2 linked regions of the Thiosocius teredinicola genome follow. The protein of the gene in region 1 interacts with the protein of each later gene in a pairwise test. Links are inferred from orthologs where the notes say so. Each region holds a gene or a part of one and is shown in the gene's direction. Other genes may lie near its edges.

Region 1 (8,935 bases):
GTCAGCGTGTCCTTCAGGATCTTGGGCGTCACGAAGATCAGCAGTTCGCTGTTCTCGTCCTGGATTTGCTCCTGCTTGAACGCCCAACCGACGTAGGGCAGGTCACCGAAGAACGGCACCCGGCCGATATTCTTGGCCTTGGTACGTTCAAACACACCACCGAGGACGACGGTTTCGCCGTTGTCCACGAGCACCGAGGTCTCCAGCTCGCGGGTATCGACCGGCGGCACACCCAGCACCGCGCGGGTGAAGTCCGGGTTGTCCTTGTTGACCTTGAGATCCATGATCACACGGTCATCCGGCGTGATGTGCGGCGTGACTTCCAGCTGCAACACGGCCTCTTTAAAGGATACCGACGTTGCACCACTCGAGGTTGCTTCCTGGTAAGGAATCTCGACACCCTGCTTGATCGAAGCAGTGTTCTGGTCCGACGTGATCACGCGCGGGCTCGATACGATCTCGCCTTTGCCTTCCTGCTGCATGGCGCTCAGTTCAAGGCGCAACAGGTATGAACCCATCTTGCCGAGGACGAAGTTGACTGCGCCACCGCTGCCGGCCGCCAGAGTCTGCGGCAGGTTGACCAGCAGGTTCTCGTTGTCGCTATCGCCAGTTACGACGAATGGACCGGCAATGTTCGTTGCCAAGTCACCCTGCAAACCGCCACCGAACAGACCAACATCGCCATCGTGCGAACCGACCGCCGAGAAACCAAGCTTGACACCGAGGTCACGGGCAAAATCGTTGTTGGCAATGACAATCCGCGACTCGATCAGCACCTGGCGAACCGGGATATCCAGATCCCCAATCAGGGCGCGGATCTCGCTCAGCTTGGCCGCCGTGTCCTGGACCAGCAGCGTATTGGTACGCTCGTCGATCGACACGCTACCACGGTCGCCTAGCAACTTGTTGTCCGGAGACTTGAGCAACTTGGCCAGATCTTCCGCCTTCGCATAGTTGATCTGGATAAGCTCCGAACGCAACGGTGCCAACTCTGCGATCTGCTGCTGAGATTCGAGCTCAAGCTTTTCGCGGGCAGCAATCTCTTCGGTCGGCGCAACCAGAATGACGTTGTTGGTCTTGCGCATCGACAGACCCTTGGTCTTCAGGATGATATCCATCGCCTGATCCCAGGGGACGTTCTTCAGGCGCAGTGTGATGCGACCGGATACCGTGTCACTGACCACCATGTTGAGGCCAGTGAAATCCGCCAGCAACTGCAGTACGGCACGCACCTCGATATCCTGGAAGTTCAGCGACAGGCGATCGCCTTCGTAAACCTTCTGAGCCTTGAGGCGAGCCTCTTTTTCCTGCTTGGTCAGGGCCCGGAATTCGACGGTGTAGTTGTTGTTCGCCTGGTATGCCAGATGTTCGAACTCACCACCGGTCGCAATCGTCATGCGTACATTGCGACCGTTCGGACGCGTCTGAATCGACTTGACCGGGGTGGCGAAGTCCATGACATCCAGCGTGCGTGCCAGCTGTTCCGGAATCGCGGTGTTCATGAAATCGAGCACGACTGAGTTGCCCTGCTGACGCATATCTACCACGATGGACGGATCGGAGAGTTCGATCTCGACGCGCCCTTCACCTTCGGGGCCACGGCGGAAATCGATGTTTTCCAGTCCGGCACCACCTTTGCCTTTGGCCACGCTGTGTGACGAAGCCGTCGCGGCGGCCGGCGCCGCAGCCGACATGCTGCCCGCACCGCTGCCGGCGCCGACATCAATGATGACCTTGTTACCCTCGGTCTTCACTTCGTGCCCAACCGATTCGAGCAGATTGATCACGACGCGCGTGCGGTCACCCGCTTCGATCGCCGTCACACTGCGCGCCACCCCGATGGCAATCGGCGTTACCTTCTGCGGCAAACCATTGGTCGTGCCCGGAAGATCGATGGCTATACGTGCAGGGTTATCCGTCGTGAACGATACCGGGTTCGACACCGCTTCGCTGGTCGTCAGGACGACCTCGACACGGTTACCTGGCAATGCCGAAAAACTCACGTCCTGCAGCTGGCCAGCCAGTGCATCGGACAGGAAGGCCCATGCAAGCACTATCCCCAAGAGTGCCTTGTTGCGTGCCTTTACCTTCTTAACCATTGTGCCTTCTCCTATTCCTCGCCCAGTGCCAATGCTGCTTCTTTTTCCAAGAAGCCTGAACCAGTGGGTACGAGTTCAATCAGCTCTATTTTGTCTTCACTGATGCGTGTGATCTTGCCGTCATTCAGGCCCAGATAATTGCCCGTCGCCACGCGATGTATCGTGCCATCCGAGGTCTTGACCAGACCCCAGGTCGCTTGTTCCTGCTCCAACGTTCCTACCATGCGCAGCGAGTCGAGCGAATATGACTCCAACTCTTCTTTGCGCCGATTCGGATCGGGACGGATTCCCGTATCCAACACAGACTCCGTTGCGGCGGTTTCGTCTTCCTGCGGCGTAAAGGGATCGCGACGATTCTTGGCCGCGTAGACAAACCCCACCACCTGCTTGATCTCCGGAATCGGTTCGATACCTGACGCCTGACGACTCTTCACATCGTCGATATAGGTCTGCAGATCAGACTTGTCGGTATTGACACAACCGGCCAGCAACAGAGGCACCATCAATGGGATGAACTTCTTCATCATCAGCCACCTGCCTCATCAAGATAACGGTACGTACGAGCGGTCGCTTCCATGATCAGTTCACCCGGTGAATTAGGGCGCGGTGCGATGGAAACGTCGTGCACAGTGACGATTCGCGGTAACGCCGCCAGGCCACTGACGAACTCACCAAACTCGTGATAGGTGCCGATGACTCGCAACTTGATCGGCAGCTCTGCGTAGAAGTCTTTCGGGATCTCTGACTGCGGTTGGAACAATTCGAATTCCAACCCGGCTGCGAGACCGGTCTGCGAGACGTCCACCAGCAGGTCGGCGACCTCGGTCTTGTTCGGCAACTGACGCAGCATCGCACCGAATGACTCGCGCATTTCGTTCAGCTGCGCCCGGTAGGCTTCGAGATTGGCCGCTTTTTGCTGCTTTTCTTCGAATTCTCCACGCAAGTCCTGTTCGATCCGCTCGACACGTTCGAGCTCGACGTACTGCGCCTCGGTATCAAGGTAATACCAGCCCACACCAACCAGCGCGCACACGATGATGATCAGGATCGCCTTGACGATGGCCGGCCAGTCACCGATGTTGCTGAAATCAAGCTCGTTGAGTTCCTGCATGTTCATTGGGCAGCCTCCTCTTTGGGCACAACCTGCACCAAATCCAACTGGAAGGTGCTCCCCGCCGCCGCTTTACGGTCCTCGTCTTTGTGCTCGATGATCTTGAGCTTGGGATCGTTCAGCCAGGGGCTGGCCTCGATATTTCGCATATAGGTCGAGACACGGGCGTTCGACTGTGCGCGACCATCCAGCACCAGTTTCTTGCCGGCCTGCACAGCTTTCGTCAGATAGGCTCCATCCGGCACAACCGTCACCAACTCGTCAAACAGATGCACAATTTGAGGGCGACTGACCTGCAGGTCTTCGATCACCTTCATGCGGGCAATCAGCTTCTGGCGGGTGCGATCGAGCTCCTCGATCTCTTTTATCGCCTTGTTCATCGTGGCGATTTCGCCCTCCAGAATGCGGTTGCGCTCGTTCTGGTTGTCAATCATTCCCTGATTGAACATGTGCCAGTAGAAGAGACCGAGAAAGGTCACCACCAAGGCACCAAGCACCATCAGGCCGAAGTCACGGCGACGCTGCTTGCGCAGTTTTTCTCGCCAAGGTAATAGGTTAATGCGCGCCATGTTAGTCAAAGCTCCTCAGTGCCAGTCCGCAAGCGATCATCAACGCCGGAGCGTCGTTACTGAGCACCTGTGGTTTAACCTTTGAAGCAACCGCCATGTTCGCAAACGGATTGGCAATCACCGTTTCAACGCCAAGACGCTCCTGAATCAGGTCGTCGATACCCGGTACCGACGAGCTGCCGCCCGCCAAAACGACCAAGTCGACGTTGTTGAACGCACTTGCCGAATAGAAGAACTGGATGGAACGATTGACCTGCTGTGCCATCGCTTCTTTGAACGGCTCGAGGACTTCCGGGATGTAATTGTCCGGCAGACCGCCCTGGCGCTTCGCCATGCCGGCCTCTTCCACCGACAAGCCGTATCGACGCTGAATCTCTTCGGTCAGCTGGCGCCCACCGAAATTCTGTTCACGCGTATAAATGATGCGGTTGTTGTGCAGGACGTTGAGGGTGGTCGTCGTCGCGCCGATATCGGCGACGGCGATGATCTGATCTTCACCCGCGTTGGGCCACTGGTCGGCCAGCTGGCTGCAGGCGTTTTCCATCGCGTAGGCCTCGACATCGACGATGTCACAGGTCAACCCGGCGAGTTCCAGCGCCGCGACCCGGTCATCGACGTTCTCGCTACGCGATGCCGCCAGTAGTACATCGACCAGTTCCGGGCTGTTTTCCGACGGCCCCTGGACCTGGAAATCGATGTTGACCTCTTCGAGGGGGTACGGGATGTACTGATCCGCTTCGAGCTGGATCTGGCTCTCCATTTCAGATTCGGAGAGCGCCGCCGGCATCGAAATCACCTTAGTGATGACTGCCGATCCGGAAACGGCCACCGCCGCCCGTTTATTGCGGGTACCCGCCTTGCGGACAACGCTGCGGATCGCCTTGCCGACCGCCTCGACATCAGCGATGTTTTTCTCAACGACTGCCGTTGAGGGAAGCGGCTCCACCGCGTAACTCTCTACGCGATAACGGACACCCCCACGGCCATTATGTTGACTCAATTCGAGCAACTTCACCGCTGTTGAACTGATATCCAGTCCGAGTAGCGGCACCTTCTTCTGGGTAAAAAGGCCCATGACTGATTAGCTTCCGACTTCCTTTGGTGTGCCTGCCCGAGTGCCTTGCGTCCCGGGATCGGGAGTACTAACGGCAACTTGGAGGTTTTTCTTTAATTAATTCGCCTAAGTATAAAACCTTCTCATCATTTTTTTGAAGGATTTCGCACTCATAGGGGAACTAAGTACGGTCTTTTCGACCTCAAGCCTGTTACCACTCGCGTGATTCTCGGCAACCGGACTCCCCGACATTTCTGTTTCATCCGGGTCGCGGATTTGCGTGCTCAACACCCTGTAGCAGGGCTTTTCGAGCTAGTATTACGACCCTCTTGGCCAACGTATCGGCACGCTTTTAAATCTCTGTAGTCGGCGAATGCAATAAATGAAGTGGTTCTGGAAATTTTTTAAGTTTGGGCTGTGGCTGGGGATCTTCGGCGTGCTCGCCGGGGCCGCTGCTGTCGGCATCGCCTACTACTATCTCGAACCCGAGCTCCCCGAAATCGACAACCTGCGCGACGTCCGCTTGCAGGTGCCGTTGAAGGTCTACACGCGTGACGACAGACTGATCGCGGAGTTCGGCGAGAAGCGCCGGATACCGCTGGATCACGAAGAACTGCCGGAGCGTCTTATCCAGGCATTCCTCGCCGCCGAAGACGCCAATTTCTACACCCATCCGGGTGTCGACTATCGCGGTCTGGCGCGCGCCGGCATCCAACTCGCCTTGACCGGCGAGAAACGCCAAGGCGGCAGTACCATCACCATGCAGGTCGCACGCAACTTCTACCTGAGCAGTCAGAAGACGTTTACCCGCAAGATCAGCGAGATATTTCTCGCCCTGCGCATTGAAAACGAGTTGAGCAAAGCAGAGATCCTGGAGCTCTATCTGAACAAAATTTACCTGGGTCATCGCGCCTATGGTGTCGGCGCAGCGGCGCGCGTGTACTACGGCAAAACGGTCGGAGATCTCGATCTTGCCCAGACCGCCATGATAGCGGGCTTGCCGAAGGCTCCGTCTGCCTTCAATCCATTAACCAATCCATCGCGTGCCATCGCACGCCGCAACTACGTGCTGTCGCGGATGCTCGAACTGGGTTACATCGACCAAGCACAGTACGACGAAGCCCACGCGCAACCAGTCACGGCGAGCCGATACTCGCCCGACATCCAGATCGAGGCGCCGTACGCCGCCGAAATGGTACGCGCCGAGATGGTCGACCGCTTTGGGGAAGATGCGTACACCGGTGGCTATTCGGTCTATACGACACTGAAGGCCGAGGAGCAGAGCGCCGCCAACGGGGCATTGCGTCACGCCCTCGACGACTACAGCGACCGCCACGGCTATTACGGCCCCGAAAGTCAGCTCGACAGCGTGCCCACGCAACCGGAAGAACTGGACGCCATTCTCGCGGATCACCCGACCGTCGGCGAACTGCTGCCGGCCGTGGTAACGGCTGTCGACGACAAAGCGGCGAGTGTTTATTTGGGCGAAGGCTCGACCGGAACCGTCGATTGGAAACAAATGGAATGGGCGCGTCCGTATATCGAACTGGACAACCGCGGACCGGCGCCGAAGAAGCCCGCTGACGTCGTTGCTGCCGGCGACCTCATCCGGGTGAAATGGGTTGAGCAGGACGACAAGAAAGTTCTGCGGCTATCGCAGATTCCGCGCGTCGCTGCCGCGATGATCGCGCTCGACCCGAACAACGGTTCGATCCGCGCCCTAGTAGGCGGATACGACTTCTATCACAGCAAGTTCAATCGCGTCACCCAAGCGAAACGTCAGCCCGGTTCGGGATTCAAGGCATTCATCTACTCGGCGGCGCTGGCCAGCGGCTTTACGCCAGCCAGCCTGATCAACGACGCGCCCGTGGTGTTCGAAGACCCGAGCCTCGAAGGCGCATGGCGGCCGGAAAACTACTCGGGCAAGTTCTTCGGCCCGACCCGCTTGCGCTATGCACTGACCAAGTCGCGCAACCTGGTTTCGATACGTTTGCTGAGCTCGATGGGCATCGATAACGCGGTCAGACATATCGCAAAATTCGGCTTCGATCCAAAAGAAATCCCCCACAACCTGTCACTCGCACTGGGTAGCACTGAAGTAACGCCGCTGCAGATGGCGACCGGGTACGCGGTGCTGGCCAACGGTGGCTACCGCGTCGAGCCCTTCATGATCAATCGCATCGAGCAATCAGACGTCGGCGTGATCTATCGAGCAAACCCGCTGACGGTCTGCAAGGACTGCCCCGCGGTGGTCGCAGATACTGCTGCCGAAACACCCACTGACCAAGCGGAAGAGAGCGCCGCGCCACCCAACGAGTCGGCTACCGACCAACAGCCCAGGGTCGCGCCGCGTGTACTGGATGAGCGTAATCGCTACCTGATGTATTCGATGATGCAGGACGTTATCCGCGCCGGCACCGCGACCAAGGCACGCGAGTTGGGTCGAAAAGACATCGCGGGCAAGACCGGCACCACCAACGACCAACGCGATGCCTGGTTCAACGGATTCAACCAGAATATCGTTGCAAACGTCTGGGTAGGCTTCGATGACAACAGCAAGCTTGGACGCGGTGAAGTCGGCGGCAAAGCAGCTCTGCCCGCCTGGATCGAGTTCATGCGCACCGCGTTGAACGATGTGCCCGACGTCGAGCCGACCATGCCCAAAGGCATCGTGCGCATGCGCATCGATCCACGCACTGGGGCACGTGCCAGTGCGGCCACCGAAGACGCCATCTTCGAACTGTTCATGGCCGAGAATGCGCCCGAATACGCCGGCGGCACCACGAACACCGGCACCGTATCGTCGCAGCCGGTAACCACCACCCCGCCGACCCAGGATCTGTTCTGACGATCATCGGCAGCATATGAACGATCTCAGACGACTGATCGCCGACGTTGCCAAACGGGTGGTAGAAGACAGCCTGGAACTTCCAACCGCGCTGCGCCAGGTGGCGCAAGAACTGGGAATCAGACTCAAACCAGGTCAACCGGATGCGGCAACCATGCGCGCCGCCATTCAGGACTACCGCGAGTTGTTCAAGCCGGAGCAGGCAAAGCAGCTTCACGAAAACCGCCGCATGGCGATCGAAGCAATGCGGCAGTTTGACGCGTTTCAGCCAAGACTAATCGGGTCTCTGGTCAACGGCGACGGTCCGGTCGATGTCATTCGCCTGCTGCTGACCGCCGACACGCCCGAACAGGTGATCATGCACCTGAGCGACCAACGCACCCCGTGGCGCGAGACGGAGGCGAGGATGCATTACTCCGGAGGCCGGATCGAGGCGCTACCAGCGCTACGCTTCCAGGCCGGCGACAGTAATGTGGAGCTGATCATTATGCCGCCGCAACAACGCAGCGACCCGCCAAGAGATCCGATCGGCGGCGGTAAGCTGGCCGCACTGAGCCAGGATGAACTGGCAGCCCTCGTTGAAAGGACTGCCAGCCACTGATCAACGCTGATCGACTGGCAGGTAGTCGCGCTTGCCCGCACCTTGATACAACTGGCGCGGACGGCCGATGCGGTGTTTCGGGTCATCGAGCATTTCCATCCAGTGGCTCACCCAGCCGGCGGTACGCGCAATAGCGAACATGACGGTGAACATGCTGTCCGGGATACCCAGCGCGCGGTAGATGATACCCGAATAGAAATCGACGTTCGGATAGAGCTTCTTCTCCAGGAAGTAGTCATCCTTCGACGCGAGTTCTTCGAGGCGCATCGCCAACTCGAACAAGGGATTGTTGGTATCCGCGAGTTTCTCGAGGACCTGATAACAGACCTCGCGAATGATCTTCGCGCGCGGATCGTAGTTTTTGTAGACGCGATGGCCGAAGCCCATCAGGCGGAACGGATCGTCCTTGTCCTTGGCCTTGGCGAGATACTTGTCGATGTTCTTCACATCGCCGATCTGCTCGAGCATGTCGAGAACCGCTTCGTTGGCGCCACCGTGAGCCGGCCCCCACAACGAAGCCGTGCCAGCGGCGATACAGGCGAAGGGATTGGCTCCCGAGCTGCCCGCGAGCCGTACAGTCGAGGTCGACGCGTTCTGTTCGTGATCGGCATGCAGAATGAACAGCAGGTCCATGGCGCGTTCGGCCAGCGGGT
Region 2 (9,317 bases), 280 kb from region 1 along the record:
GCGACATAGTCATCCACCGGCCGCTCGGCACTGGTCGAGTCGCGTTCATCGAAACCGGACATCGCACCGAGCATGATCGCCGCATCTTCGGCGCTGCGCGTCATCGGTCCGGCCTGGTCGAGCGACGAGGCGAACGCGATCATGCCCCAGCGCGAGCAACGTCCATAGGTCGGCTTGAGGCCGGTGATGCCGGTCAACGCGGCCGGCTGACGGATCGAGCCACCGGTGTCGGTGCCGGTCGCGCCGCAGCACAGGCGCGCCGCAACGGCCGCCGCCGAACCGCCGGACGAACCACCGGGCACCTTGTCGGTGTTCCACGGGTTACGCACCGGGCCGTAATAGCTGGTTTCGTTCGACGAGCCCATCGCGAACTCGTCCATATTGGTCTTGCCGAGCATCACGGCGCCGGCAGCGCGCAGATTGGCGACGACCGTTGCGTCGTACGGCGAAATCCAGTTCTCCAGCATGCGCGAACCACAGGTGGTGCGCACGCCCTCGGTACAGAAGATGTCCTTGTACGCGATCGGGATGCCGGTCAGCGGGCCGGCATTGCCGGCGGCGATCCGCGCGTCGGCGGCCTTGGCCTGCTCGAGTGCGGCCTCTTCGGTCACCGTGACAAAGCTGTTGAGCTTGTCGTCGTGCGCCTTGATGCGCTGCAGCATATGCTGCGTCAGCTCGGTGCTCGACAGCTCGCCGCTTTGCAGCGAGCGCGACAATTCCGCGATGGTCTTGGTATGCATGGGATTACAGACGATCCATGATCGGTTTGGGGGCGTGAGACGATGCAAGCGGTGTGTAGACGTTCACCACCGTCGCTGCCTCATTCGATAACTTTCGGCACCAGGAACAGGCCGTTTTCAACCGCCGGCGCGGTGGCCTGGTAGGCCTCGCGGCGATTCACCTCGCTGACCGCGTCGGGCCGCAGGCGCTGCGCCATCTCCAGCGGGTGCGCCATCGGTTGCACGGCGTCGGTGTCGACGGCATCCATCTGCGCGACCAGGTCGAGGATATTCGACAGCTCCTTGCCCATCGACTCGGTTTCATCCGGCGACACCGCGAGGCGCGCAAGGTGAGCTATCTTTGCAACATCATCAGCAGACAGAGACATGGTATGCAGCCGCTTCGGTTGGACACGAACGAGGACGCGAAATTAACACATTACGGCGCACGGTCGAAACCAACTGCGAACCAATGCGCTTGCCGAACACCGGGGCCGTTGCTAGATTACGCCTCTTTCTGGGGCATGGTTCCTCAGTACACTGCATATTCGTTTTAGGTCGAGGCCCTCGCAAGACAGGTCGCCCGACCGGCCACCGGAAATCACAGCATGTTCCTTCGTCGTATTCGTGGACTTTTCTCCAACGACCTGTCGATCGACCTCGGCACCGCCAACACCCTGATCTACGCCCGTGACCAGGGAATAGTGCTCAACGAGCCGTCGGTCGTCGCCATTCGTCAGGACCGTGGTCCCGGCGGCCCCAAATCGGTCGCCGCCGTCGGCGAAGAGGCCAAGAAGATGCTCGGCCGTACCCCGGCCAACATCACCGCGATCCGGCCGATGAAAGAGGGCGTGATCGCCGACTTCACCGTCACCGAGAAGATGCTGCAGTACTTCATTCATAAGGTGCACGAATCCCGCCTGATCCGCCCCAGCCCGCGCGTGCTGGTATGCGTACCGTGCGGCTCGACCCAGGTCGAACGCCGCGCAATCAAGGAATCGGCCGCCGGTGCCGGTGCACGCGAGGTCTACCTGATCGAAGAGCCGATGTCGGCCGCGATCGGCGCCGGCCTGCCGGTCGACGAGGCACGCGGCTCGATGGTGCTCGACATCGGTGGCGGCACCTCCGAGGTCGCGATCATCTCGCTCAACGGCATCGTGTACTCGAACTCGGTGCGTATCGGCGGCGACAAATTCGACGAGGCCATCATCAACTATGTGCGCCGCAACTACGGCACGCTGATCGGTGAAGCCACCGCCGAACGGGTCAAGAAAGAGATCGGCTCGGCCTACCCCGGGAACGAAGTTCACGAGCTCGAAGTCAAAGGCCGCAACCTCGCCGAGGGTGTGCCGCGCAGCTTCACGCTGAGCTCCAACGAGATCCTCGAGGCATTGCAGGAGCCGCTGTCGGGCATCGTCGATGCCGTCAAGAAGGCCCTCGAACAGACCCCGCCGGAACTCGGCGCCGACGTCGCCGAGCGCGGCATCGTGCTGACCGGCGGCGGCGCGCTGCTCAAAGACCTCGACCGTCTGATCGAAGAGGAAACCGGCCTGCCGGTGGTGATCGCCGAAGACCCGCTGACCTGCGTGGCGCGTGGTGGCGGTCGTGCACTGGAGCTGATGGACGAGCGTGGGGGCGAGATCTTCACGGTCGAGTGACCCCTTTCACGGTGGCGTGGGCAGCCGCCGTGTGTGACAAATCGCAAGAACGGAGAGCGTCGCAATCAAGCCGATCTTTGCACAAGGCCCGTCCCAAGCTACGCGGCTGGTGGCCGCCGTCATTCTGTCGCTGACCCTGCTGGTAATGGATCATCGTTACCACCACCTGCAGGACCTGCGCAGCGCCCTGGCCTTCATCACCTATCCGCTGCAATACATGGCCGACCTGCCGTTTTCGGCGTCCGAGTGGCTCAGCACGACCACCAGCAGCCGCGATACCCTGCTCGAACAGAACGAGTTGCTGCGCGAACAGAACCTGCGACTGCGTGCCGAACTGCAGAAGTACGAATCGCTACAGGCCGAAAACATGCGCCTGCGCGACCTGGTCGATTCCTCGTTCAAGGTCGGCGACCGTGTGCTGGTCGCCGAGCTGTCGTCGGTCGACCTCGATCCCTACAAACAGCAGGTCATCATCAACAAGGGCGGCACCTCGGGGGTGTTCGAGGGCCAACCGGTGCTCGACGCGCACGCGGTCATGGGCCAGGTGACCAGCGTCACGCCGCTGTCGTCGACCGTGCTGCTGATCACCGACAGCAGCCACGCGCTGCCGGTACAGGTGTTGCGCAACGGCCTGCGCACTATCGCCGTCGGCACCGGGCGGATCGACGAACTGCGACTGCCCTACCTGCCGACCAACTCCGACATCGTCGAAGGCGACCTGCTGGTCACCTCCGGGCTTGGCGGCAAGTTCCCGCCCGGCTACCCGGTGGCCACGGTAACCCGGATCGACCGCTCGCCGGATGCGCCGTTCTCGACCGTACTCGCCCAGCCGCGCGCGCATCTCGATCGCAGCCGCGAAGTGCTGCTGGTATGGACGGTGCCGAACCAGCTCGCGATATCGCCGAACGGCGTGTCGCCCGAAGGCGGCGAAGATGCGGCCGACGCAGCATCCCCGACCGCCGAGAAACCGGCCGAAAAGCCAGCGCAGAAACCTACCGAACAGGTCATTGAGGGCGAAGAGTGAGCAGTGTCGCCCAGGGTCGCGTGGTGATCGTCGTCACCATCTGTATCGCCATGTTGCTGACGATACTGCCGATGCCCGAGTGGTCGAGGGCGTTTCGGCCACAATGGGTCACGCTGGTGATGATCTACTGGGCGATCGCCCTACCGCACCGCGTGGGCGTCGGTAGCGGCTTCATCGTCGGCGTGGTGCTCGACGTACTGACGGCGACCCTGCTCGGGCAACATGCACTCGGCCTGTCGATCGTGCTCTTCATCGCCATACAATTGCATCAACGCATCCGCGTGTTCCCGTTCTGGCAGCAATCGCTGGGCGTCATGCTGTTGCTGGTCATCGATCACCTGCTGTCGCTGTGGGTGATCGGCGCCACCCGTGAGACCACGCCTGGCCTGGAATACTGGGTGGTGCCGTTGATCGGCGCGCTGCTGTGGCCCTGGGTGTTCGTCACGCTGCGCAAGGTGCGGCGTCACTTCAAAGTCATCTGAGACCATGCAGCTCAAAGACACCATCCGCGAAAGCCAGGCGTTTCTGAACCGCGCGATCATCGGCGGCCTGCTGGTGCTGCTCGCGGTCGGTGCGCTGGTCTGGCGCATGGTGCAATTGCAGGTCGTCAGCCACGAACACTTCACCACCTTGTCGCGCGAGAACCGCGTCAAGGTTGTGCCGCTGCCGCCGACGCGCGGCCTGATCTACGACCGCAAAGGCGTGCTGCTGGCACAGAACCGGCCCGCCTACAGCCTGGAGATCACCCCCGAACAGGCCGGCAACCTCAACGATACCCTGGCCGGTCTCGGCCAGATCATCGAGATCAGCGAAGAAGACCTCGAACGCTTCTGGAAGCTGCGCAAGCGCAAGCGGCGTTTCGACAGCGTACCGATCCGGGTGAACCTCACCCAGGAAGAGACGGCGCAGTTCGCCGTGCACCGCCACCGTTTTCCCGGGGTCGATATCAAGACGCAGTTGCTGCGGCACTACCCGCACGACCTGAAAACCACACATGTGCTCGGCTATGTCGGACGCGTCAGCCAACGCGACCTCGAACAGATCGATGTGTCGAACTACGCCGGCACCAGCCACATCGGCAAGAACGGCGTCGAGAAGTCGTACGAATCGGCGCTGCACGGCTCGGTGGGCTTCGAACAGGTCGAGGTCAATGCCGCCGGACGTAAGGTGCGCACCCTCGAGCAGACACCGCCGGCGCCCGGTGTCGATATCCACCTGCATCTGGATATCGAGCTGCAACAGGTGGCGATGGATGCGTTCGGCGACAACAACGGTGCGGCCGTGGCGATCAACCCGAAGAACGGCGGCGTGCTGGCCTTCGTCAGTCAACCCGGCTACGACCCGAACCTGTTCGTCGAAGGCATCAGCACCAAGAACTACCAGGCCTTGCAGCAGGACGATGCGCGTCCGCTGTACAACCGCGCATTGCGTGGCCAGTACCCGCCCGGCTCGACAGTGAAACCTTTCATGGGTCTCGCTGGTCTTGAGACAGGTGTTATCCAATACGATTCCAGTGTCTACTGCCCCGGCTTCTTCCGCCTGCCCGGCAATGCGCACCGTTACCGCGACTGGAAGAAGACCGGCCACGGCTCGATGGACGTGGAGAACGCCATCGTGCAGTCGTGCGACGTGTTCTTCTACAAGCTGGCCTACGATGTCGGCGTCGATCGCCTGCACACCTTCCTGTCGCAGTTCGGTTTCGGCGGCCAGACCGGCATCGACCTGGTCGGCGAGTCGACCGGCCTGCTGCCGTCGCGTGAATGGAAACGCCGGGCGCGCAACCAGCCCTGGTACCCGGGCGAGACGCTGATCATGGGCATCGGGCAAGGGTATTTTCTGACGACACCGCTGCAACTGGCAGCGGCCACCGCGGCGATCGCCAACAACGGCACCTTCTACACGCCGCACGTGGTCGACCACCTGCGCTCGCGCGACACCGGCGAGATCGCGCCGATCCCGCCGAGCGCGCACCAGATACCGATCAAGCAGCTGCAGAACTGGATCGATGTGCACACCGGCATGGCGAACGTCGTCGAAGGTCGGCGTGGCACCGCCAAGCGTATCCGCAACGAGAAATACCGCATTGCCGGCAAGACCGGCACTGCACAGGTCTTCACCGTCGCCCAGGATGAGGAATACGACGAAGAAGAACTGGAAAAGAAGCTGCGCGACCACGCCTTGTTCATCGCCTATGCGCCGATCGACGACCCGCAAATCGCGGTCGCCGTGGTGGTTGAGAACGGCGGCCACGGCGGATCGGTCGCTGCACCGATCGCACGCGCCATCATGGACGCCTACCTGCTGCCGCCGGAAGAGCGCGCGCCGCTGCCACAACCGGAAGAAGGCACGTGAGCTACTCACCGCGCCAGCTCGGCGACCTGACCCCGACCAACCCGAACCGCCGCCAGGGCCTGCTGGCGGTATTCCATATCGACCTGCCCTTGCTGGTCGGCGTGTTGCTGCTGTGCGGCTTCGGCCTGCTCGTGTTGTATTCGGCCTCCGGCCAGAACCTGGCCCAGGTCGAACGCCAGACGCTGCGCATCCTGCTCGCGCTGGTCGTGATGCTGGCAGTCGCGCAGCTCAACCCGACGACGCTGCGCCGCTGGAGCCCCTGGCTGTACGGCGTCGGCGTCATCTTGTTGATCGCGGTGCTGGTGGTCGGTGAGATCGGCAAAGGCGCGCAGCGCTGGCTCGATCTCGGCGTGATCCGTTTCCAACCCTCCGAGATGGTCAAGATCGCCGTACCGCTGATGATCGCCTGGTACCTGGCCGAGAAACCGCTGCCGCCAACCTGGCAACGCCTGGCGGTGGCCGCCGCGCTGATCGTCGTGCCGGTGCTGATGATCGCCAAGCAGCCCGACCTCGGCACCTCGCTACTGGTCGCCAGCGCCGGTATCTTCGTACTGTTTCTTGCCGGCATCAGTTGGCGATTGATCGCCGCCTTGATCGCCGCCGGCGGCGCAGCCGCGCCGGCCGTGTGGTACCTGATGCGCGACTACCAACGGCAGCGCGTGCTGACCTTCCTCGATCCGGAAAACGATCCCCTGGGCGCCGGCTACCACATCATCCAATCGAAGATCGCGATCGGTTCGGGCGGGCTGTACGGCAAGGGCTGGCTCAACGGCACCCAATCACAACTCGACTTTCTGCCCGAGCGTCACACCGACTTCATCTTCGCCGTGCTGTCGGAAGAGTTCGGCCTGATCGGCGTGCTCGTGCTGCTTGCCCTGTACCTTTTCGTGATCGTGCGCGGCCTGTACATCGCCACCCGCGCGCAAGATACCTATACGCGCCTGATCTCCGGCGCGTTGATCCTGGTTTTCTTCGTGTACCTGTTCGTAAACACCGGCATGGTCACAGGCCTGCTGCCCGTGGTCGGTGTACCCTTACCGCTTGTCAGCTACGGGGGGACATCACTGGTGACCCTGATGGCCGGCTTCGGTATCCTCATGTCCATTCACACTCATCGACGATTGTTGCCGACCTGATGAAGCGATTTATCCTGTTACTGTGTTGTACGCTCGCCTTGGCGGGCACCGTCCGCGCCAAAACGCCGGACCAACTGCGCAACGAATTCATCAACGACATGGTGAAGCGCCACGGCTTCAAGCGTGACGATCTGACCAAGACGCTGCACCAGGCCGTTACGCAAAAGCGCATCCTCGAGGCGATCTCGCGGCCCGCGGAAAAGACCCTGAACTGGACCGAGTACCGTGCAATCTTTCTCAAGCCCGAACGCATCCACGGCGGTGTCGACTTCTGGCGCCAGCATGCCGACACCCTCGCGCGTGCCGAAAAAGAATACGGTGTGCCGCCGCAGATCATCGTCGCCATCCTCGGTGTCGAAACCCGCTACGGCGCGTTTACCGGCGGGCACCGTGTGCTCGACGCGCTGCATACCCTCGGCTTTCACTATCCGCGACGTGGCGAATTCTTCCGCGAGCAGCTCAGCCACTTCCTGCGCTTTGCCAAAGAAGAAGACATCGCGCCGACCATGCCCACCGGCTCGTATGCCGGCGCCATGGGCATGCCGCAATTCATGCCCGACAGCTTCCGCGTGTACGCGGTCGATTTCGACGGCGACGGTCACCGCGACATCTGGGAGAACCCGGTCGACGTGATCGGCAGCGTCGCCAACTACTTCGTCAAGAAGGGCAACTGGAAGCGTGGCGGACCGGTCACCACGCCCGCATCGAGCGTAACGGGCAAGCACAAGGCGTTCGTCGATGCCGGCGCCAAACCGCGGCTCACCGCCACCCAGCTGAGCAGCGCAGGCATCAAGTTTGACGACTCGATCGCCACCGGCGGCAAGGTCAGCCTGATGGATTTCAAAACCGACACCGGCACCGAATACTGGGTCGGCTCGAATAACTTCTATTCGATCATGCGCTACAACCCGCGCACCAAGTACGCGATGGCCGTGTACCAGCTCAGTGAGGCGATTCTCGCCGAGTACCAGCAGGGCCTGGACGCGCAGAAAACCGCAGGCAAGCAACCGTGAACAAGGCAAAGCGCATCACTTCGCTTCGCTGGTTGTTGATCGGCGCAATCACGGCGGGCCTGCTGGCCGGCTGCGGTTCGCGTGGGCCGACCTACGACGACGATCAGGACGGTCCGGGTGAGCATCGCGATGTCAGCAGCGTGCCCGACGCGGTGCCGAAAGAAGAACCGTACAGCCGCTACGGCAACCCGGTCAGCTATGTCGTGCTCGGCAAGCGCTATCACACGATGCGCGACCACAAGAACTTCAAGCAGCGCGGCATCGCCTCGTGGTACGGCAAGAAGTTCCACGGCCGGCGCACCTCCAGCGGCGAAACCTACGACATGTACCGCATGACCGCGGCGCACAAGGAACTGCCGATACCGACCTACGCCGAGGTCGTGAACCTGGAGAACGGCCGCCGGGTGGTGGTCAAGATCAACGACCGCGGCCCGTTCCACGAAAACCGCATCATCGACCTGTCGTACGCCGCCGCCTCGCGTATCGGCATGCTCGGCAAGGGCACCGCGCTGGTCGAGGTCCGCACGATCGATCCGTCCGGGCCGCAGGGCGCAACCAAGGTCGCCGCCACGACCGCGCCGGCCGCACCGCCCTCGGTCGAGCCGACGGCGCCACCGCTGCCGCCCGAACAGGTCGCCAAGGCACCGCGCATCTACCTGCAGGCCGGGGCATTCAGCAGCAGCCACAATGCCGAGCAATTGCGTCAGCGGTTGCAGAATGGCCTGGCACGTACGGTACGGGTGTCGCCGACCGTGACGGCCGACGGCCAGATGCACCGCGTGCAGGTCGGACCACTGGCATCGGTCGAGACCGCCGACCAGGTCAGCGCGCAGATGCATCAGTTCGGCGTCGCCGAACCGATTGTCATCATCGAGTGAACCGCCCGACCCGGCGCGCTGTCTGACCCCCTGCATCGGCGGCGAAGGCCTGACCGGCAGCACATCCAGAACAGATCTACAGCAGCCCCGGATCTCGTCCAGGCCCGCCTCGTGGCCCAGCGCTGCCCCAAGCGGCGCTGTGGCGTTAGAATGTCGCCACGCCGAAAGCGGTTCAAAGCGTGAGCCATTCGACATAGGGAGTGCGGCACACTCGGCACGCACCCCGTATCCTAGGATTTCGTTAACAAGCCTTAGCTAGCCGACTTTTACCTACCGAACTCAGGAACGCAGTATCGTGCTCAAAACCCTCATTGCTTCCCTCTTCGCGCTGCTCTTGACGCCATTGGGCATGGCCGTCGCCGCACCCGCACCCGCGCCACCGACGGTCGCCGCCACCGGCTACCTGCTGGTCGATATGGACAGCGACATCGTGCTGGCCGCCAAAGACGCCGAACAGCGCCTGGAGCCCGCCAGCCTGACCAAGATCATGACCGCCTACGTGGTGTTTCGCGAGCTGCGCGGTGGCTCGATCACCCT

What was found.
Region 2: the proteins of B1781_RS22055 (region 1) and mrdA interact in binary tests that used the Escherichia coli proteins (3 or more experiments, as listed by UniProt). The link is inferred for Thiosocius teredinicola from one-to-one orthologs.

What each region holds. Positions count from the first base shown.
Region 1 is NZ_CP019936.1:4,657,968-4,666,902, forward strand. What follows is about bases 4,872-7,948. They hold B1781_RS22055 (penicillin-binding protein 1A), read left to right. Parts: upstream 4,872-5,215; coding sequence 5,216-7,681; downstream 7,682-7,948. Other genes in these bases: B1781_RS22060 (hypothetical protein), read left to right, coding at 7,698-7,948. Outside these bases: type IV pilus secretin PilQ, read right to left, coding at 1-2,099; B1781_RS22035 (pilus assembly protein PilP), read right to left, coding at 2,111-2,626; B1781_RS22040 (type IV pilus inner membrane component PilO), read right to left, coding at 2,626-3,216; B1781_RS22045 (PilN domain-containing protein), read right to left, coding at 3,213-3,779; B1781_RS22050 (pilus assembly protein PilM), read right to left, coding at 3,781-4,854; more of B1781_RS22060, read left to right, coding at 7,949-8,282; B1781_RS22065 (citrate synthase), read right to left, coding at 8,283-8,935. UniProt on the Escherichia coli protein: Cell wall formation. Synthesis of cross-linked peptidoglycan from the lipid intermediates.
Region 2 is NZ_CP019936.1:4,379,547-4,388,863, forward strand. Bases 3,372-6,320 are described here. They hold mrdA (penicillin-binding protein 2), read left to right. Parts: upstream 3,372-3,887; coding sequence 3,888-5,753; downstream 5,754-6,320. Other genes in these bases: mreC (rod shape-determining protein MreC), read left to right, coding at 3,372-3,401; mreD (rod shape-determining protein MreD), read left to right, coding at 3,398-3,883; rodA (rod shape-determining protein RodA), read left to right, coding at 5,750-6,320. Also shown: Asp-tRNA(Asn)/Glu-tRNA(Gln) amidotransferase subunit GatA, read right to left, coding at 1-740; Asp-tRNA(Asn)/Glu-tRNA(Gln) amidotransferase subunit GatC, read right to left, coding at 821-1,108; B1781_RS20695 (rod shape-determining protein), read left to right, coding at 1,328-2,377; more of mreC, read left to right, coding at 2,451-3,371; more of rodA, read left to right, coding at 6,321-6,889; mltB (lytic murein transglycosylase B), read left to right, coding at 6,889-7,902; B1781_RS20725 (septal ring lytic transglycosylase RlpA family protein), read left to right, coding at 7,899-8,780; B1781_RS20730 (D-alanyl-D-alanine carboxypeptidase family protein), read left to right, coding at 9,076-9,317. UniProt on the Escherichia coli protein: Catalyzes cross-linking of the peptidoglycan cell wall. Responsible for the determination of the rod shape of the cell. Is probably required for lateral peptidoglycan synthesis and maintenance of the correct diameter during lateral and centripetal growth.